Regions from separate parts of the Mycobacterium sp. FW102-FHT13B02 genome, predicted to be linked through region 2. Evidence: predicted binding sites of a transcription regulator. Region 2 holds the regulator's gene; each other region holds the start of a gene.
What was found. The regulator LexA, encoded in region 2, represses DNA repair genes until DNA is damaged. The targets are predictions, from matches to a motif close to CGAACANNTGTTCG.

Region 1: the regulator LexA is predicted to act here: its motif matches at 2,759-2,772, upstream of AC3WTE_RS07150 (HNH endonuclease signature motif containing protein).
Region 3: the regulator LexA is predicted to act here: its motif matches at 2,828-2,841, upstream of AC3WTE_RS19020 (HNH endonuclease signature motif containing protein).

The regions. Positions count from the first base shown of each region.
Region 1 covers NZ_JBYTCM010000003.1:303,370-310,428, reverse strand. Annotated here, with positions in the region: gene AC3WTE_RS07160 (hypothetical protein) at 1-221, shown strand, start outside; gene AC3WTE_RS07155 (cutinase family protein) at 225-1,118, opposite strand; gene AC3WTE_RS07150 (HNH endonuclease signature motif containing protein) at 1,340-2,755, opposite strand; gene AC3WTE_RS07145 (hypothetical protein) at 3,073-3,294, shown strand; gene AC3WTE_RS07140 (hypothetical protein) at 3,257-3,514, shown strand; gene AC3WTE_RS07135 (DoxX family protein) at 3,511-3,933, shown strand; gene AC3WTE_RS07130 (sulfite exporter TauE/SafE family protein) at 3,874-4,608, opposite strand; gene AC3WTE_RS07125 (cysteine hydrolase family protein) at 4,671-5,330, opposite strand; gene AC3WTE_RS07120 (aldehyde dehydrogenase family protein) at 5,465-6,919, shown strand; gene AC3WTE_RS07115 (acyl-CoA dehydrogenase) at 7,045-7,059, shown strand, end outside.
Region 2 covers NZ_JBYTCM010000001.1:475,669-482,727, reverse strand. Annotated here, with positions in the region: gene AC3WTE_RS02355 (alpha/beta fold hydrolase) at 1-902, shown strand, start outside; gene nrdR (transcriptional regulator NrdR) at 909-1,373, opposite strand; gene AC3WTE_RS02345 (LysM peptidoglycan-binding domain-containing protein) at 1,485-1,958, opposite strand; gene lexA (transcriptional repressor LexA) at 2,210-2,920, shown strand; gene AC3WTE_RS02335 (LGFP repeat-containing protein) at 2,987-5,215, opposite strand; gene AC3WTE_RS02330 (acyl-CoA dehydrogenase family protein) at 5,391-6,548, opposite strand; gene AC3WTE_RS02325 (DEAD/DEAH box helicase) at 6,645-7,059, opposite strand, start outside.
Region 3 covers NZ_JBYTCM010000011.1:7,089-14,147, forward strand. Annotated here, with positions in the region: gene AC3WTE_RS19000 (hypothetical protein) at 1-44, opposite strand, end outside; gene AC3WTE_RS19005 (DUF6131 family protein) at 172-330, opposite strand; gene AC3WTE_RS19010 (CsbD family protein) at 375-548, opposite strand; gene AC3WTE_RS19015 (hypothetical protein) at 613-1,062, opposite strand; gene AC3WTE_RS19020 (HNH endonuclease signature motif containing protein) at 1,421-2,824, opposite strand; gene AC3WTE_RS19025 (ATPase) at 2,990-3,358, opposite strand; gene pgl (6-phosphogluconolactonase) at 3,361-4,095, opposite strand; gene opcA (glucose-6-phosphate dehydrogenase assembly protein OpcA) at 4,088-4,999, opposite strand; gene zwf (glucose-6-phosphate dehydrogenase) at 4,996-6,555, opposite strand; gene tal (transaldolase) at 6,587-7,059, opposite strand, start outside.

The sequences.
Region 1 (7,059 bases), on a different contig from region 2:
CCTTGCCGTACGCGCTGTACTTCATCGCCGACCCCATCGGTGGGGTCGAACACCGCGAGCTGTGGCGGGCGCTCCCGACCGCCGTCGCCCATGTCGTCGGTCCCGTGCTCGGTCGTGACACCAAAAGTGCTGTACACCTAGCTGTCGCGGTGGTCGTGTGGATCGCGGGTACGTTGTTCGCGGATTGGTGGGTGCGGCGCCGGGGTGTGCAGTTCCGGTAGCGGTTACTGGGGCACGGTGTCCGGGGTCGGTGCAGCCTGCTCCGGCCCCGGCAGCCATGGCGCGCTCGCCGGCATATGGGCGGGCGCCGCGCTGCTCGGCGGAGTCGCAGCGGGAGCGGGCTGACCGCGGCCCGCTTGGTCGGCGGCCTGCACCGCCGTTGACGACCACGGTGCGGGGCCGGCCAGTGCATCGGCCGCCCACCCCGCCTGCAGTTGACGCGCCGCAAAGTTGACGCCCTGAGTGACCAGTCCGCTGTCGACGTAACTGTTGTGGGCATCGAAGCTCGACCCGTGCGCGTCACAGACCAGGTCGTTGGAAACACACAGATCGGTGGTCTTGGGCTGATACACCGGTCCGACGATGACGGAGGGCGAGCCGATGGCCCGCATGAATCGTGCGGACGGCTTGCCGAACAAGGCAACGGCGGCAACATGATCCGCGACGTCCGGCGGCATGGGCGCCGGCACCTCGGCAGCTGAGATCCCGTCGGGGATGGTGCCCGCGGTGACGAAGCCCGCAACGGCGGCGCCCTGCGAGAACCCGCCGAGCACCATCTTGGTCCGGGGACAGGCCGCCGCGGTCGTCACGATCTGCCTACGTGCGTCGCGAATGCCGTCGACGGCGGTGGGGAAGTCGGTGGTCGCGGGGTAGTCGACGGCATATACATCAAGGGTTTTCGGGCTGATGGCGGTGCGCAGGCCATTGATGAATGCGGTTCCGACCCCACCGGGGCCCGGTGCTTCATCGGTGCCGCGGGCGAAGATGATCTGGGTGTCGGGGCAGTCGGCCGCGTGCGCTGCCGGCAGTAGCGCGGCGGACAGTAATCCTGGCGGTACCACCAGGATTGCGGCAGTCGTCAGGCTTCTGATTCGGCTTCTGCTTTTGCTTGGCCTCACTGGTCTATGTTGACACACCGGCACCTCGTCTGCTCGTTAGCTGCGCTCGGCGCGTTGGAATCGTGACATACCAAAAGTCCGTTATTGCCTGTTAGCGGTGACTGATTCGGTGGTGGCGTGCCGCATCTGGTGCGGGCCAGAAAGGCTACCGGCAGTCGTCGTCCAGGCATGCCGTATCCGCGGCGCACGCGGTGTCGTGCCACCGGATGCTGGGCGCCGGGTTAGCTTGTGGGACTGTCGCTTTCACCCTCGCCGTCCTCACCATCGCCGTCCTCGCTCTCGGGTGGGTAGAGGGTGGGGTGGTGGTATTGGTTGGTTCTGGGTTGGCCGATGTCGAGTAGTGGTGGTGGGGTCCAGTGGGCGCGGCCGTTTTTCATGGTGGTGGTCCAGCCGCCAGCGTGGGCGGCTCGGTTGTCGCAGCCGCAGGCCAGGGTGAGGTTGGTGATGTCGGTGGGCCCGTCATCACGCCAGTCGGTGTTGACGTGGTGGGCTTGGCAGCGGGAGGCGGGGGCGGTGCAATTGGGTTTGGTGCAGCCGCGGTCACGGGCGAACAGCATGATGCGCTGCCCGGTGGTGGCGGTGCGACGGGCCCGACCTAGATAGAGGGGGATGGTGGTGTGCTGATCGAACACCGCCAGATAATGGTGGGCCCCTTGGGTGGCCATCCGGATCAGATCGCGTACCGGCAGGCGGCTGCCCGTGTGGGTGACCGCGATTCCGGCGCCGCGTTCGAGGTCCTGCACCGTCGTGGTCGCCACCACCGCGACCGGGAGCCCGTTGTGCTCGCCCAGCATGCCGGAGGCCAGGATCATCCGGCCCACCACTTTGAACGCGTCATGCTGGCGCTGAGCCACGGTGCGGGTGTCGCCCGCGATCTGGGCTTGGGTCGGTGTGCCCGAGATGCAGGGTTCGGGGTCGGTGGGGTTGCACATTCCGGGGGCGGCCAACTTTTCGAACAATGCCTCCCAGTAGGCGCGGGCTTCCGGATCGAGGCTGGCCTTGACCTCCGAGCGCCCATCGGGCTGCTGTTTACCGATCACGAAGGAGCGTTTGGGGTCGGGTTCGTCGTCGTCGGGTTCGGGGCCGTCCTGATCGAGCCGGTACAGCAGATCGGCGGCGGCTTTGCGCAGTTCCTCGGGGGTTTGGTATCGGGCTGCGGCGACCAGGTCGCGTTCGCACTGCGCCAACGTGGCCGGGTCCAGCCACAGCGGCACCTTCGCGAAAAAGTTCGTGATTACCGCGATGTGCTCGGTGTTGATGGCACCGTCGGCTTGGGCGGCGGCGACCAGTTCCCACACCGGGCCCAGGGGTTCGCCGGTGATCGCCGAGCGGGGCCCGAGATGGTCGGCGTCGCGGACCCTTCGGCGGGCTTCCTCGCGGCTGATGCGGTGCCGGATGTGCAGGACTTCGGGCCAGTCTTTGGCGCCGATGTCTTTGGCGGTGGCCTGGGTCTGGGCGGCGGCCAAAATCTGGTGGTCGACCGCCTCGGCGGCGCATTTGAGGGTTTCGCGGCGGGACTGCAACTCCAACAAGACCGCGATGGGCAGTCCGGTGTAGTCCAGGGCTGCGACGCGGGCCAGCGCTGCGTCGAGGTTGGCATAGGCCTCCTCGACGAGAGCGCTGCTGGCGATGCCCATATCCGAACACTAGTTCGAAGCACCGACAATTCGCTGTGCCGAATGTGGCCCCAGTTACCTACTGTGACCAGCGCAAACAAAGTGACCAAAGTTTTTTTTGGACGCGCTGCGGCGGCGCTACGGAATCAAGCCGCGAACCGACTTCAGCACGCTACGTACCGCACTCTCGGTGACCGTGATTGGCGACAGGACGGTCTCGGCGACTCCGACGATGGCCTCGACGCGCGTCACGATGGCCTCCATCCGATCGACGACGCCGAAAATGCGGGGCGCCAGCTCATCGATCTGGGTGATGGGGGGTCGGGGACAAGGACAGGTTGCTCGTCGAGGTGTTCGACGAGTGGATCGCCGCAGTGCACCGTGATCGCGGGCCGGGCCGCGAATCGGTGGAACCGTTGACGCCCGACGGTGCGGTTGACGCCGTAATCGAGCTACTCACGCCGTTTCTGCACTACTTCGCCGAGGGCGCCGTGTTGTCCCCGGCAATACTCCTCGATCATCGTGCGCGGCAGCCACGAATCGACGATCTTCTTCCGTGAGCTCGCCCTCGCCTTGGTCGCCGAGATGGAGTCGGTCCTGGCGCAAGCAGGGCTTTCAAAGGCCGCGGCCGCCCGCGCAGCCCGGGTCGTCTACTTCGCCTACCTCGGCATCGTCATGACCGGTGGCAACCATGCTTCCGGTGGTGCTTCGGTGCCCGACCAGATAAGCGACGTCGTCCGTTGCGTCATCCACGATTCAGCACGAGGAGATGAGCAGTGACCGGAATCCCGCACTACTGGTGGCCTACCGCACTCTTGGCGGCGGTGCTGTTCGGTGACGCGTTGATGTCGATTCGCCCGCCGCAGTTCGTCCGCGGATGTCTTGCGGGAGTGCGGCTTCCGGAGGATTGGTGGTGGGTGCTGATCGTCGTAAAGCTGCTGGCCGTGGCGGGGCTGCTGGCTGGGCTGAAATATCCCGGCATCGGAGTGGCCGCCAACGTCGGCGTGATCGCCTACTTCCTGTGCGCGGCCTACGCGCATTACCGCGCGAATTTCCTCAAGCGGGAGTTCTGGCTGAACTGCCTTGGCATGCTGGGACTCTCGGTCGGCGTGTTCGAATTTCGTACGCGGTGTAACCGGCTACTGCAGCATCATCACCGTGAACGCGACCATGCTGACCGCCACGATGCAGGCTCGTAGGACGTTGGGCGGCAGGCGGCGACCGACGCGCGCCCCGATGTAGCCACCGATCGTGGAGCCGACGGCGAGCAGCAGCGCCGGTAGCCACGCCACATGGCCGACGGCGATGAAGATGATGGCCGCGACCGAATTGACCAGTCCCACAGAGATGTTCTTGACGCCATTGAGTCGTTGTAGATCTTCGGACACGAACAACCCGAACAGGGCCATCATGATGATGCCTTGCGCCGCACCGAAATAGCCGCCGTATATCGCGCAGCCGAACACGCCCGCGTACAGCGGGGTGGCATGGTCGGTGGTCAGTTCGGCGCCGCGGCGCGCATCCAGGGTCCGGCGCAACACAGGCTGCACCAGCACCAGGACACCGGCCAGCAGGATCAGCCACGGCACCACCGCGGTGAACGCACCGGGTGGAAGCTTGAGCAGCAGCACTGCCCCGACGATCGCCCCGGCCAGCGAGACAACGCCGAGCCGGAGGATGCGGGCGCCCTGGCCGCCGAGCTCGTGCCGGTAGCCGTAGGCACCGGTGAAGTTGCCCGGGACCAACCCGACGGAGTTGGACATGTTGGCCACCAGCGGCGGGTAACCGACGGCCATCAGAACGGGGAAGGTGATCAGGCTGCCGGAGCCGACCACCGCGTTGATCACGCCCGCGGCGACGCCGGCCAGCAGCACCGCGGTGATCGCGAGGGCGGTCAGGGGCGCGTCTTACTGTGCGGTCTCACGTTCTGAATTCTTCACGGGGCCGGCGCGGCCGTCGCAGCGGCCTGGAAGAACTGCTCGACATCGGCGGTGGTCAGCGTCGCGACGCCGATGAGTGCCAGGTCCGCGAGTCGCTCCGGCGTCACCTGCGAGGTGGCGTCGGTGACCAGCGCGGCGCGGTAGTCGCGCTCGGAGGCGTCGAACAGCGTCGCCCGCGGGCAGTTCGGCAGGTTGCAGCCGGCCACCACGACGGTGTTGACCGCCAGGTCGCGCAGATGCTCGTCGAGCGAGGTGCGGTAGAACGCCGACCACCGTGGCTTGAACATGACGACCTCACCGGCCGCCACGTGCTGGACACCGCCGGCCAGGAGCGAGTCGTAGTCGAGGGGATGTGCCAGCAGCTCGGCGGGCACCGCGGCGCCGTCGGTGTGCGGTGCGGCGATCTGCCGGCCGGCCTCTATGGCGGCCCGCCGGGGCGGATCGGCGTCGCTGCCGCCGGGGACGTACAGCCGCACGATGTGCACGATCGGCCGGTGCGCTGCGCGGAACGCCGCGAGTAGTCGCGCCATGGCGGGCAGCTGTTCGGCGGTGCCGTCGACTTGCGCCGGACCCGAGACGAAATCGTTTTGCACGTCGATCAGCACCAGGGCGCTGCGCGCCAGGTCAGGGGAGGTGTAGTCGCGGCCGGCAGACACATTCCCGATCTTTCCAGACAACTCGCCGACGCGAGCCACTCTTGACGACCTAATGACGGCAATGCTAAGCAACTGCACAGCATTTGTTGTGTGCCCACCCCGGGGCGCGCACTGCTGACGATGAGAGGCACGCGATGACGCTGCAGTCGGTCTTGGAGGACATCCAGAAGCGCCCGGGTACGGGCGATGTCATCCCGATCATCGATCCGGTGAGCGAGGAACAGATCGGCGAGTTCACCGATTGCGGCCCCGAGTTCGTCGACGAGGCCGTCGCGCGCGCCAAGTCGTCTTTCGAGTCCGGGGTCTGGTCCGGTCTGCCCGGCCGTGAGCGCGCCAAGATCCTGTGGCGCATCGCCGACCTGATCGACGAGCACACAGCTGAGTTCGCGGCCATCGACTCGGCCAACACCGGCATGATGAAGATGCAGTCCGAGCTCGTCGTTCCGACCTGCGCCGAGTTCTTCCGCTATTACGCCGGCTGGTGTTCCAAGATCAACGGCACCGCCTACGACATCCGCACCAGCGGCATCGCCTCGGACGCCTATGTCGACCAGCACGGCTACACGCTGCGAGAGCCCTATGGCGTCGTCGGCCTGATTTTCCCCTGGAACGGTCCGATCTTCAACGCCTGCGCCAAGATCGCGCCGGCGCTGGCCGCGGGCTGCAGCAGCTTGGTGAAACCGGCTGAGGAGACGCCCCTTTCAGCGCTGCTGCTGGACCGCCTGATTCACGAGGCCGGCGTGCCCGAAGGTGTCGTCAACCTGATCACCGGCTACGGTCACACCGCGGGTGCTGCCATCACCGCGCATCCCGATGTCGAGAAGGTCGCCTTCACGGGTTCGACCGAAGTCGGCAAGGAGATCGTCAAGGCCTCGGCGGGAAACCTGAAGAAGGTCATGCTGGAACTCGGTGGCAAGTCGCCCGTGCTGATCTTCGACGACGCCGATCTCGACAAGGCCATCTTCGGCGCGGCCATGGGCATCTTCATTCACTCCGGCCAGGGATGTGTCTGCGGCTCAAGGATTTTCGTGCAGCGCGGGGTCTACGACCAGGTGGTCGAGGGCATTGCGGGCGTGGCCAACTTCATGAAGTACGGCGGGCCGGATGAAGAGGGCGTGATGAGCGGCCCACTGATCAGCGCCAAGCAGCTGAACCGTGTTCTGGGCTTCATCGACGAAGGCCGCAGCGACGGCGTCGAGATCGTCGCGGGCGGGTACCGGCTGGACCGCAAGGGCTACTTCGTGCACCCGACGGTGTTGACCAACGTCGACCCCGGAATGCGCCTGTACCAGCAGGAGATCTTCGGTCCGGTGGTGAGCATCCTGCCGTTCGACACCGAGGACGAGGCCGTCGCCATGGCCAACGACACGAGCTACGGTCTGGCGGCCACCGCATGGACCACCAACGTCAGCCGGGCGCACCGCATCGTCAAGCGGCTGCAGGCCGGCAGCGTTCAGGTCAACTGCCAGTTGGTCTTTGACCACGACCTGCCCTTCGGTGGCTACAAGCAGTCCGGTTGGGGCCAGGAATTCGGTCGCGAAGGGCTCGAGGCCTATCTCAAGAACAAGAGCGTCGTCGTCCAGCTGTGAGTCACCGCCCGGCAATGTGACGTAGGTCACGTCTGGGCGTGACCTCGCACCCTTCGGGTCCGTAACCGTAGGTTGTCGCAACCTACGGTTGCGTACCTTGTGGGGCGGCGCGGATCCTGAGCCGCGTGAGCCACTACATC
Region 2 (7,059 bases):
TGATCCACGGTATCGGCGACAACTCCACGACCTGGGAAACCGTGCAGACACGCCTCGCCCAGCGCTTCACCGTCATTGCCCCCGACCTGCTGGGCCACGGTCAGTCCGACAAGCCGCGCGCCGACTACTCGGTGGCGGCGTACGCCAACGGCATGCGCGACCTGCTCAGCGTGCTGGACATCGAACGGGTGACGGTCGTCGGCCATTCGCTGGGCGGTGGCGTGGCCATGCAGTTCGCCTATCAGTTCCCGCAGTTGATCGAGCGCCTGGTGCTGGTCGGTGCCGGCGGCGTGACGCGCGACGTGAACATCGCATTGCGGCTCGCGGCGCTGCCATTGGGCACCGAAGCGCTGGCGCTGTTGCGAATCCCGTTGGTTTTGCCCGCGCTTCAGCTCGCCGGGCGCCTTGGCGGCGCGCTGCTCGGGTCGACCGGTCTGGGTCACGACCTGCCGAACATGCTGCGGATCCTCAACGACCTGCCCGAACCCAAGGCCTCGTCTGCCTTCGCCCGGACCCTGCGTGCGGTGGTCGACTGGCGCGGCCAGGTGGTCACAATGCTGGACCGATGTTATTTGACCGAAGCCATTCCGGTGCAATTGGTTTGGGGTACCCAGGATGCCGTGATCCCGGCCGCCCACGGAGCACTGGCACATGCGGCGATGCCGGGTTCGCGGCTGGAGTTCTTCGACAACTCGGGACATTTCCCATTTCATGACGACCCCGATCGGTTCGTGAAGCTCATCGAGGAATTCATCGACACGACCGCGCCGTCGGTCTACGACCGTGATGCCCTGCGCGGACTCCTGCAGACCGGCGTCACCGCGAAGTCGATCGACGCCCCGCGCGATACGAAGTTCGCGGTTCTCGACGCCATGGAGACCGACGAACGCAGCGCGACCTAACGGCGGTCAGCCCGGCGACGTCACGCCGCGGTGTGCTCGCAACGCCTCGATTTCGCGTTCGAAGTCCTCGGCGGACGAGAACGAGCGATACACCGAGGCGAATCGCAGATAGGCGACCTCATCGAGATCGCGCAGAGGACCGAGGATCGCCAATCCGACCTCATGGCTCGGCACTTCGGGAGATCCGGTGGCCCGCACCGCATCTTCGACCTTCTGGGCCAATTGGTTCAGGGCGTCGTCGTCGACCTGCCGACCCTGGCACGCGCGCCGTACGCCTTTGATCACCTTGTCCCGACTGAACGGTTCGGTGACGCCGCTTCGTTTGACCACCGCGACCACAGCGGTCTCCACCGTGGTGAACCGGCGGCCGCATTCCGGGCATGACCGGCGACGACGAATCGCCTGCCCTTCGTCAGCTTCGCGCGAATCGACCACGCGCGAGTTCGGATGCCGGCAGAACGGACAGTGCATCACCGCTCCTTCGCCGCACCGACAATCGACCGTTTCGAACGGTCTCGAGCCTACCCGTGCCGCTCGGGCCCGGCCGGGCGCCGTGCCGATCAAGGTGCGCACGGGCTGTCCTCAGCCGACCGGAGCGATCAGCGTCTGCCCGGCGTTCAGGGCCACCGATGGCAGCTTGTTGAGCTCCTTGATGCGGTCGACGACGGCGCTGACGGGTGCGTCGGGCGCCACGCGCCGGGCGACCTGCTGAATCGACTCCCCGGTCTGCACCCGGACCACCGCCAGCTGCGTGGGTACGGATGCGGTCGATGCGGTCGGCTGAACAGCCTCTCCGAATTGCGCAACCAGGCCCAGCCACACCGTGATACCCGCGGCGACGAGAGCCAGCAGCACCGTGGTCAAGGGCGTGACCGGGTTGCGCCGGTGCGAGGCACGGGAGCTCAGCACGCCCGTGCCCCGATGCTGGAACGCCGCACCCGAGGGACGGGAACCGGCCGGCCGCAGCCGGGCCTGGCGGTGACGATTCACGTCTGCACGCCGAGGCACGGTGCGGACGACGACGTCGGTGGGGTACTCGCGGGTGATGACGGTCATGTCGGTTCCTCTCCTGAGTTCGTACATAGGTTCGATCGCTCTTGTGTTCGACTATATCGCCCAAATGTTCGAACGGTAGAACATGTGATCGAACTGTTGCGAACGATACGACGACCCACCGACAAGTTCCGTTCCGCCGATTCGCCCTCGCTTTCGCCACGTCACGTGCGGGACGCGGCCGCGACACGCCGATCGACCCGATCTCGAACACATGTTTGATCAATCGTGTGCACTGGGCTAGATTCGTCCACATGAGCGACAGCACCGATACCCCGGACGGCACCGATCGCACCCCCGAATCCCGGTCGGGTGGCCGGGCCAGCAGCCTCACAGAACGTCAGCGGACCATCCTCGACGTCATCCGCACCTCGGTGACGACGCGCGGCTACCCACCCAGCATCCGCGAGATCGGCGATGCCGTCGGCCTGACCTCCACCTCATCGGTGGCCCACCAGCTGCGCACGCTGGAGAAGAAGGGCTATCTGCGCCGCGATCCGAACCGCCCACGAGCCGTGGACGTCCGGGGCGCGGACGACTCGACCGGCGCCGCCATCACCACCGATGTGGCGGGTTCGGACGCGCTGCCCGAGCCGACTTTCGTGCCGGTGCTCGGCCGGATCGCCGCGGGCGGCCCGATCCTCGCCGAGCAAGCCGTCGAAGACGTCTTCCCGCTCCCCCGCGAGCTCGTGGGTGAGGGCTCGTTGTTCCTGCTGAAGGTGGTCGGCGAATCCATGATCGACGCGGCGATCTGCGACGGCGACTGGGTCGTCGTGCGCCAGCAGAATGTGGCCGACAACGGGGACATCGTCGCGGCGATGATCGACGGTGAAGCCACGGTGAAGACCTTCAAGCGCGCCAAGGGCCAGGTGTGGCTCATGCCGCACAACCCGGCCTTCGACCCGATCCCGGGCAATGACGCGGTCATCCTCGGCAAGGTCGTGACCGTCATCCGCAAGATCTGACGCCTGCCAGACCAATAGGTGAGCCCCGCTGCAGTCGCTCGCAGCGGGGCTCGGCCGTCGGCGCGGTCAGCCTCGGACGAATCCGTTGGTGACCGCGAATTCCTCACTGGCGAACCAGATTTCGACGTCGGCGTCGTCGTATCCGAGCGCACCCGGCACCCAGTACAGACCCGACTTTGTGTTGGCCTTGATGACGTAGCCGGCAGGCGGCTCCGCGCCGGTCGCCACGCGGAACGACATCTGCGCGGTCTCGGGCTCCTCCGCGCCCAGGGCATGGTGCCTGCCACTGGCCGGACCGGCCGTCACGGTGTCCTCTGCCGGCGCGGCGTCCGCGCCCGGCTCGGCCGCCGGTTCGCCCGGTGGTTCGCTCGCCGGGACCTTGGCCGGCGCAGCATCGACGACCTGCTCCTCGGGCGCGTGCACGTCAGCGTCCGGGGCACCGGCATCCGCGGCGGCCGGCGCAGCCCACCCGCGGTCGCCGGAGTCTCGAGGCCGCAGGCCCGCGAACCCTGCCAGCCCGGCCGCGGTCAGGCCCGCCGCCGCGCCCCCGCGGCGCAGAGCCTCGGGAAGTTGCACCGATGCCGTCGGCTCGTCGGCGGGCTCGTGAGCGTCCGGCTCGGACTCAGCGGGCTCAGCCGGCTCGGCAGCGTCCACAGGCTGGGCCTCGGCTTCGGCCTGCGCCGTCGACTCACCCTCCGACTCACCCTCGGGCGCCTCGTCCGCAGGTTGCTCGGCCGTGAAATCGGGGTACACCGTCGGCGCGGTGTCGATGACGTCCGGGTTGCTCTGGAATTCTGGCCCGCCGTGCGGAGCGTCGAAATGCTCGGTCTCGGGCGCGAGTTCGGCGGCGTACTCGGTGTCGCCGCCGTCGTCCGCATACTGCGGGTCGCCGTACTCCCCGTCACCGAACTCGTGGTCGTCGTAGTCGTACGTATCGTGCTCGTCGAAAACATCCTGGTCGGCCCGCCGCCGGCGCCGCAGCAGCGTCGCGATCACGATGCCCGACACCACCAGCAACAGCGGGACGATGGCCAGCAGCCACCACCAGTGGAACTGGTACCACTTGCCGGACTCCTCGGGCTGCGCGTTCACGCCGCCCGGAAGGTCGACACTGGGGACCTGCAGACCGCTCAACTGCGACGCCAGGTCCGCCGGCTCAGTACTGAACTCGTGGCTCGACTTGTTCCACGAGATCGACCCACCCGTGAACTTCTGGCTGGTGACGTCGCCGTTGGCCGTCTGGTCCGCGGTCGGCGCGCCGAGCTTGCCGGTGGCGCCGCCGAGCTTGGCCCATGCGGCGTTCATCGCGCCACGGACGATGAACGCGCCGTGGTCGGGGGTCCAGAAGATGGTCGGATTGTCCGCCGCGGCGAAGGTAGCGACCCGGCTGGTCGGCGAGATGCCGCCGTCGGTCTCGTTGCTTGCCGGGAATCCGAGGTCACCTTGCGGCCCACCGGCCGCGCGGTACTTGGCCAGCACGTCGCCCGTGACGGCATGGGCACCGCTGGCGGCCGAGTAGAAGATGGTGCCGCCGGCAAAGTTCTGCGCGACGCCGTCGCCAACCTTGTACTGGGCACCCTGCTCGTCGCCGAGGGGACCCTGCGGCCCACCGGCCGCCCGGCGTGCCGCGGCGATGGCCGTCGTCGCGTCGCCCGGCACGTCGAGCCCGGTCAGCTGGCCTGCCAGGTCAGCGGGTGTTGTGCTGAACGCCTTGGTCTTGGAGTTCCAGCTCACCTCACCGCCGGTGAAGGGCTGAGAGACGACGTCGCCCTTCCAGGACTCGTCGGCGGTCGGTACGCCGAGAGTGCCCGCCGACCCCCCGAGCTTGTCCCAGGCAGCGTTGATGGCACCGCGCACGACCCACGCGCCGTTGTCCGGCGTCCAGAAGATGACCGGCTTGTCGGCCGCACTGAACGTGCTGTTCCGGCTCTCGGCCGCCTTGCCGGCGCCTTCGTCGATGGTCGGGAAGCCGAGGTCGCTGTCGGCGGCACCGCCGAGAGCCTGATACTTGTCGAGAATCGGGCCGTAGATCAGGTGTGCGCCGGTGTTCTCGGTGAAATAAATCTTTCCGCTCGCGAAGTTCTGCGCATAGCCCGCGCCGACCTGGTAAACGTCACCGTCTTTCGCACCCAACTCACCCGTGTCACCGCCGGCGGCATCCCAGGTGTGGGAGATCGCCGCGGCGGCGGCATCGCTTTCCGGTGTCGCGATCGCCGTCGGAGCCATGAGCAATGCCACCGCGACCGAAAGGGCACCGATACCAGCCCGTCCGCCACGGGTTCGCAGCCCGGTCATCGAATTCCTCCCGCGGTTGGCAAAACTCCGGATACAAATTCCGTCAGACAAACTCTCTTGATTGAGAGGATTCTGTCAACTTTGCTTCAGTTCATGCCCATCGTGCGGGATATCCGGCAGTAACGCTCCAGTGTGTCGCGGTTGGATATGCGAATAAATTCGCGTGGGCAATTAGTTAAACGCCCAATCCGCGGCCGATGATCTCCTTCATGATCTCGGTGGTGCCGCCGTAGATGGTCTGGATCCGCGAGTCCAGGAATGCCCGCGCAATGGGATATTCGCGCATATAGCCGTAGCCGCCGTGCAGCTGCAGGCACCGGTCGACCAGGCGAACCTGCGCCTCTGTCGAATACCATTTGGCCATCGCGGCCTGGTCGATTGTCAGCTTTCGATCGAGATGCAGACGAATGAACTCGTCGACCATGATTCGCACCGCGGTGGCCTCTGTTGCCAGTTCGGCCAACACGAATCGACTGTTCTGGAAGCTGCCGATCGGCTTGCCGAACGCTTTACGCTCCTTCGCGTATTGCAACGTCGATTCCAGAACGGCCTCCATAGCTGCGGCGGCCATCACGGCGATGGAAATGCGCTCTTGGGGCAGGTTCTGCATCAGATAGACGAATCCCATGCCCTCGACCCCGAGCAGGTTCTCGGCCGGGACTCTGACATCGGTGAACGACAATTCCGCGGTGTCCTGCGCGTCGAGACCGATCTTGTCGAGATGACGGCCGCGTTCGAAACCCTCCATGCCGCGCTCGACCACCAGCAGGCTGAAGCCCTGCGCGCCCTTGTCCGGATCGGTCTGCGCGACGACGATCACGAGGTCCGCGTGAATACCGTTGGTGATGAACGTCTTCGAGCCATTGAGGACGTAGTGGTCGCCATCCTTTACCGCGCGGGTCTTGATGCCCTGCAGGTCACTACCGGTGCCCGGCTCGGTCATGGCGATGGCACAGATCAGTTCACCACTGCAGAACCCGGGTAGCCAGCGGCGCTTCTGCTCCTCGTTGGTGAGTTCGAGCAGATACGGCGCGATGACGTCGTTCTGCAGCGTGAAGCCCAGACCACTGTGCCGTCCGGCCGCGGTCTCCTCGCTGACGATGACGTTGTAGCGGAAGTCCGGGTTACCGCCGCCGCCGTACTCCTCCGGCACCGCCATACCCAGAAAGCCCTGCTTACCGGCCTCGCGCCAGACCTCGCGGTCGACGATCTTGGCCTTCTCCCATTCCTCGCGGTAGGGCTCGGCATGCCGGTCCAGGAACGCCCGGTACGACTCCCGGAACAGCTCGTGCTCGGGTTCGAACAACGTGCGGTCGTACTTGATGACACCCATGCGGGACCTCCGGTACTGGATAAGTTTGCAACAACTTATCCCAACCGGGCGGTTGGTTGTGAGGGGGCCCACAGCCGGCGCGTCGCCGGATTGCGATTACCGGGACTGGGCGCGCCCCGACTGAGAACGACCCGACTGCGCACGCCCGGGGGCCTGCTGACCACCCGCACGCCGGCGGCGGCGCTGTGCCTGACCCGCGGTCGCCGTCTTGGCCGGGCGGTTGCCGCCGCGCGGCGCGGGAGCTTCCTTGGGTGCGGGCGCCCGGTACGGCGCGATCTCGCCGACCAGTGCCTGTACCGGCGCCGAGTCGGCGACGACTTCCTGCGGCCGGGCCGTGATGCCCGCCTTGCGCAGCAATTGCTGGGCATCCTTGCGCTGCTCCGGCAGCACCACGGTGACGACGTCGCCGGCGCTGCCGGCGCGGGCGGTGCGTCCCGAACGGTGCAGGTACGCCTTGTGTTCGGCCGGCGGGTCCACGTGGACCACCAGCTCGACCTCATCGACGTGCACA
Region 3 (7,059 bases), on a different contig from region 2:
CCAACCACCAGCCAGACGACTACCAGTAACCCTGCGTATCGCATGATGTGTCTCCTCTGATATTCAGCCCGGGTGGCGGCTGGGGGATCCGAGCCGCCTAGCCAGGGCGTGTGATCTGGTGGTGCTCAGGCGGCGGTGATCACCGTCGTTGAGTCGTGTTGCCGGCCAGCGTTAGTAGTAATGACGGCGGCCGAAGGCGGGATGCCCCATCCGTCCCATGGCCATCAGAACCAAGCCGATGACGAGGAGAACAACCCCGATGGGCACCAGGGGCAGGTTGGTGTTGAGCAGCATTCCGGCGATGATGAGGACGATTCCGGCGATGATCATGAGGAACATCTCGTTTCGATGGCCATGTGGTGAGCGATGGCTGGTTAGGGTTTGAAGGCGTCTCTGATCTTGGCGCCGGCCTGTTTGGTGTTGCCTTTGAATTGATCGACGCGGCCTTCGTTGCGCAGCCGCGTGCTGCCGGTGCTTTGGCCTATGAGCTTCTTCAGGGTGCCCTTGGCCGCCTCGGCTTTGTTGGCGATTGTCTTACCGATGCTCATTCGCCTTCGCCTTCCTTGTTTGTTCCGCCGCGACTGCGGCTGTGCTTGTGACCTGGGCCGGGTGCTAACGCGGCCTGCCGGGATGCGCGGTGCCCGCCGGTCGTCGACCGTGCCAGCGGCCGAACAAGGTAGACGCGCCGCCTTCCACGGTCGATTTCTGGTGGTCCACCGGAGCGCTGGTGGTCGTGTCTGCTTGCTGGTGTTCGATCCGTTGGTCGCGCTCCTCGTTGAGAAACGCCGTCTCACGTCGCGAATCCCTGAGCTGGTGCCGGGCGTCTCGCCCGCGTCCTGCGGTACGTCGTGCGCCTGCCAGCAAAATCGCAAGACCCAACATCGCCACCGCGCCGTCCACGATCCCGAACAGGAAGACGGTGCCGGTCGACCCGGTGACGTGATAGCCCAGGAGGGAGAAATTCTCGGCCAGTGGATGGGTGGCAGTCGTATTGGTGAGGATGCCGGCGAACCCCGCGATCGCTGCCATGAGCAGAACAATCAGACCGATGATGACGATCATGGTGCACCTCTGAGACTTCTAGAAGCCCAGTACACGCCCTATTTCGCCCGATGTCAACAGCGTCGAATTACACCGTCGGTCTACATTGTTGACAGCTAGTTGGGCCGCGATCGTGGATGGTGCGGTAGCAGACTTGAGGAGGGCTTGCAGAGTCCGTGCCGGAGGGGCGGCCAATGCGGGCGCTGATGATGCTGAACGCCCTGGCCTAAATGCCGGTCGCTCGTCGATGATCGTGAGGATCGCGCTGGCGATCATCGACACAGCGGCAAGCGGGACTCGGCGAAGCGCGCCGCATTTACTCGCCGCGCAGCTCATCAGCTGATCGCGGTGGCGATTACGGGGCGCGGCGTGCCTCCAGTCAGCTTGTAGGACTGCCACTTTCGTCGTCGTCATCGCCCCCGCTCTCGGGTGGGTAGAGCATCGGGTGGTGGTATTGATTCGTTCGGGGTTGGCCGATGTCGAGCAGTGGTGGTGGGGTCCAGTGGGTTCGGCCGTTTTTCATGGTGGTGGTCCAGCCGCCGGTGTAGGCCAGGCAGTTGTCGCAGCCGCACGCCAGGCCCAGGTTGGTGATGTTGGTGGGTCCGCCGTCACACCAGTCGGTGTCGACGTGGTGAGCTTGGGAGCGGGAGGCGGGGGCGGTGCAGCCCGGTTTGGTGCAGCCGCGGTCGCGGGCGAACAGGGCGAAGCGTTGGGCGACGGTGGCGGTGCGCCGCGCTCGGCCCAGGCGCAGCGGTTGTGCGTTGTGCTGGTCGAAGACGACGAGGTGGTGGTCGGCCCCTGCGGTGGCGGCCATCTGGACCAGATCACCGACCGGGATTTTCGACCCCGTGTGGGTGAGCGCGACCCCAGCGCGCTTCTCCAGCTCGGTGACGGTGGTGGTGGCCACCACTGTGACAGGCAGACCGTTGTGCTCACCGAGCATGCCCGAGGACAGCAGCATCCGGCACACCGCGGCGAACGCGTCGTGGCGACGCTGGGCGGGGCTGCGGGTGTCGGCGTTGATCTGCTCGGCTGACGGGGTACCCGACACGCAGGGCTGCGCATCGGCGGGATTACACATGCCCGGGGCGGCGTATTTGTCCATCAATGCGTCGAAGTACGCACGCGCTTCGGGGGTCAGGACGCCCTGCAGATCCGACATCGAGTCCGGTCGTTGCCTGCCCACGGTGAGGCCGCGCCGGCGGGCCCGTTCGGCATCATCAGGCAACGGCCCATCCTGATCGAGCAGATACAACAGCGCCTCGGCGGCGGCACGCAACTCTTCGGGGGTCTGGTGCCGCGCCCCGGCGACCAGGGACTGCTCGAACTGCCGACGGGTCGCCAGGTCCACCCAGGTAGGCAGTTTGGTCATGGCGTGGCCGAGCACCTTGACATGTTCGGGATTGATCGCCCCGGCTGCTTGCGCGGCGGCCGCGGCCTCCCACCGCGGCGGCAACGGTTCGCCGGTCAACCCCGTGCGGGGTCCGAGATGTTCGGCATCGCGGACCCGGCGGTTGGCTTCGGTGGTGTCGATGTGCAGCCGGATGCGCAGCACCTCGGCCCAGTTTTTCGCCCCAATCTCGCGGGGGGCGGTCTGGGCTTGGGCGGCAACCAGGATGTGGTGATCGGCCGTCTCGGCCGCACACCTCAGCTGTTCGCGCAGGGACTGCAGTTCCAGCAGGTCGGCGATGTCCAGGCCGGTGTAGTCGAGACCATTGACCGCGGCGACCGCGTCCTTCAGCGCCGCGTAGGCGGTGCGGATGGTGGCGCGGTCAGTGGCCATACTCGAACACTAGTTCGACCCTCCGACAACTCGCTGTGACGAATGTGGCCCCAGTTACCCATCGTGACCAGCGAAAACAAAGTGACCAAAGTTTTTCGGCCGCGTGTCAGCGGAGTGAGACTAGGGGCACGCGTTGGAGAGGCAGGGAATGTTGGACAGGCCGGGTTACGGAATCAAGCCGCGAACCGACTTCAGCACGCTACGTACCGCACTCTCGGTGACCGTGATTGGCGACAGGACGGTCTCGGCGACTCCGACGATGGCCTCGACGCGCGTCACGATGGCCTCCATCCGATCGACGACGCCGAAAATGCGGGGCGCCAGCTCGTCGATCTGGGTGATGGTCTCGTTGAACCGCGACATCGTGGTGTCGAGATCGCCCGTCAGCGTGCTGAGAGTGGCGAGGGTGCCTTCCATGTCGACCAACAGTGCATCGACCTGGGAAACGGTCACGTCGGCGTTGAGGGCCGCCTGGGTGAGCGTCCGAATACGGCCGCCGACCGGACGGTTCCGCCCATCGCCTTTGTCGACCATGCCTACAGTTTTGCCGCCGCGGCCGCATCGAGCAACCACACGGTCGCCTCGGAACCGATCGCACCCGCCGCCGGAAAATCAACGGCTGGCGCGCCGCCGACAGCGGCTGCCACGGCATCGGCCTTCTCTGCGCCTGCGACGACCAGCCACACCTGCCGGGAGCGGCGAACTGCGGGGAGCGTGAGCGTGATCCGCCGCGGCGGCGGCTTGGGGGAGTCGGTGACCGCGACGACGTACCGCGCGGTCTCCCGCACCGCGTCGGTGTGCGGGAACAACGAGTTGACGTGACCCTCACCGCCCATGCCCAGCAGGTGTACGTCGAATTCCGGTGTCGGCGAACCGTTCCCGGCCACGCAGGCCAGCTCGCGTGCATAGGCGGCGGCTGCTGCGTCGATATCGTCGCCGAACTCGCCGTCGCTCGCGGCCATCGCGTGCACGTTCTGCGCCGGAATGGCAACGGAATTCAGCAGTGCTTCCCGCGCCTGCTTGATGTTCCGGTCGGCATCGTCGGCCGGGACGAACCGATCGTCGCCCCAGAACAGGTGCACCTTGGTCCAGTCGATGGGATGACCGCCGACATGCTTGAGCAGCTTGATGCCGGTGCCGCCACCGGTCAGCACGATGTACGCCACGCCGCGGGCTGCGATCGCGCCGTTGATGGCAGCCACGAGGCGGTCGCCGGCAGCGGTCACCAGAGCGTCAGCGTCGGAATATTTTTCGATGATCTGCTCAGACATATACGACCTTGTCCAGGCCCACCAGGGCGCGGTGATAGATCTCGTCGGCATCGAGCCGGCGCATCTCTTCGGCGAGACAATCGCGTGCTTCCCTGCGTGCCAACGGAACACGAGCCTCCGGTCGGCCGGTGCGCGTGAGGGAAGCGGTGACACCGGTTTGCGGACGGCTCAGCGTGATGGTCTCGGTCGGCCTGGTCAGGACGACTTTGAGCTCGCCGACCGCCCGCTTCACCGGCCCGTCGATGCAGGCCGCCAACCAACCGGCCAAAATGTCCAGTGCCGGTTCGTCTTTCAGGCCCGACACCAGCGCCTCGGTGATCGGTTCGTACGGTGCCTGGTCCAGGGCGGCGGCCAGCAGCGCCCGCCAGTAGGTTACGCGGCTCCAGGCCAGGTCGGTATCGCCCGACGTGTATCCGGCCAGCCGGCTCTTGATGCAAACCTGCGGGTCTTCACCATTGGTGGCATCGGTGATCCGGCGGATCGCCAGCTTGCCCAGCGGATCAGCCGCCGGCACTGCCGGCGCCACATCGGGCCACCAGGTGACCACCGGGGTGTCCGGGAGCAGGAACGGTGTCACGACACTGCTGGCGTGGCCGGCCAGCGGCCCCGAGAGGCGCAGCACCACAACCTCATTGGCGCCCGCGTCGCGACCCACCCGGAGCTGGGCATCCAGGCGGGCCTCGGTGGCCAGACGGTCTCCCGGGATCACCACGATGACGCGGCACGGATGTTCGCGACTAGCGGTGTTCGCGGCGTCGATGGCCTCTTCCAAGATGGCCTCGGTGTCCGGTGCCACCACCAGAGTCAGCACTCGCCCGAGGGTGATGGCGCCGCCCTCTTCGCGGAGAGAGACGATCTTCTTGTTGATCGCACCGGTGTTGGTGTCGGGCAGATCGAGAATCACGGTCGCCTCCATTCGCGGCCGCTGCGCCGCAGCATCTCGAACGCCGACTCCGGGCCCCAGGTACCGGACTCGTACGCCTCGGGCCGGCCGCCCGCGCGGTCCTGCGCCGCCCAATGTTCGAGCGCGGGATCGAGTATCTTCCAGGACAATTCGACCTCGGCGTTGACCGGGAACAGTGACGGTTCGCCGAGCAGGACGTCGAGGATCAGCCGTTCGTAGGCCTCGGGGGAGTCCTCGGCGAACGCCGAACCGTACGAGAAGTCCATGCTGACATCGCGGACCTCCATGAGGTGGCCCGGCACCTTCGAACCGAACCGCAGCGTGATCCCCTCGTCGGGCTGCACCCGGATCACCAGAGCGTTCTGTCCGAGCTCGTCGGTCATGGTGGCATCGAACGGCAGGTGCGGGGCCCGCTTGAACACCAACGCGATCTCGGTGACCCTGCGTCCCAAGCGTTTTCCGGTGCGCAGGTAGAACGGCACGCCGGCCCAGCGCCGGGTGTCCACCTCGACGGTGATCGCCGCGAAGGTCTCGGTGGTCGACGTCTTGGAGAAGCCTTCCTCATCGAGCAGTCCGACCACCTTCTGCCCGCCCTGCCAACCGCCGGCGTACTGACCGCGTGCCGTAGTCTCGTCCAGCGGCTCGGCCAGGTGGGTCGCCGACAGCACCTTGATCTTCTCGGCCTGCAGTTCGTGTGGCGAGAAGTTGACCGGCTCCTCCAGTGCAGTCAGCGCGAGCAGCTGCAGGAGGTGGTTCTGGATGACGTCTCGCGCCGCACCGACGCCGTCGTAGTAGCCGCCGCGTCCACCGAGGCCGATGTCCTCGGCCATGGTGATCTGAACGCTATCGACGTAGTGCGCGTTCCACACCGGCTCGAACAATTCGTTGGCGAACCGGAGCGCCAGGATGTTCTGGACGGTTTCCTTGCCCAGGTAGTGGTCGATGCGGAACACCGACGACTCCGGGAACACGCTGTTGACCACCCCGTTGAGCGCTTCGGCGCTGGCGAGGTCGTGCCCGAACGGCTTCTCGATGACCACGCGGCTCCACGACCCGTCGGTCTTGTTGGCCAGGCCAGAGGTGGACAGCTGCTCGCACACCTGCGGGAACGCGTTCGGCGGAATCGACAGGTAGAACGCATGATTGCCGCCGGTGCCGCGTTCCTCGTCGAGCTTGTGCAAGGTGTCGCGCAGCCGTTGGAAGGCCGAGTCGTCGTCGAACGTGCCCTGCACGAACCGGAATCCCTCGGCGAGCCGGTCCCAGACCTCCTGCCGGAACGGTGTCCGGGCATGCTGCTTGACGGCGTCGTGGACGACCTGACCGAAGTCCTCGTCGGCCCAGTCCCGCCGAGCGAAACCGACCAAGGCGAACGAGGGCGGCAGCAGCCCGCGGTTGGCGAGGTCGTAGATCGCCGGCATCAGCTTCTTGCGGGCCAGGTCACCCGTGACGCCGAAGATCACCACCGCGCACGGGCCGGCGATGCGGGGCATGCGCTTGTCGCGCTTGTCCCGCAGGGGGTTCACCCAATCCGCCGGCCGCTCGCTGCTGTCGCTCATTGCCTGTGTCCTCGGCTCTTCGCGCAAGCGCTCATCGCAAAGCGTCGAGTTGACCCTGCGTGGCCTCGAGCAGTTCGCCCCAGGATTTCTCGAATTTCTCCACGCCTTCGACTTCGAGGACGTTGAACACGTCGGCCAAGTCGATGCCGACCGCAGACAGCTCCTCGAACACGGCCTGCGCCGCGGACTCGGTGCCGGAGATGGTGTCCCCGGTGACCTGACCGTGGTCGGCGACCGCCTCCAGGGTCTTCTCGGGCATGGTGTTGACGGTGTTGGCGGCGACCAGTTCGGTGACGTACAGCGTGTCCGGGTAGTCCGGGTTCTTCACGCCGGTCGAAGCCCACAGCGGACGCTGCACGCGGGCGCCGGCGGCCTTGAGGTTCGCGAACTGCGGACCGCCGAAGACCTGCTCATAGGCCGCGTATGCCAGCCGGGCGTTGGCGACGCCGGCCTTGCCGCGCAGGCCCAGTGCAGAGCCGCCGATCTTCTCCAGTCGCGCGTCGA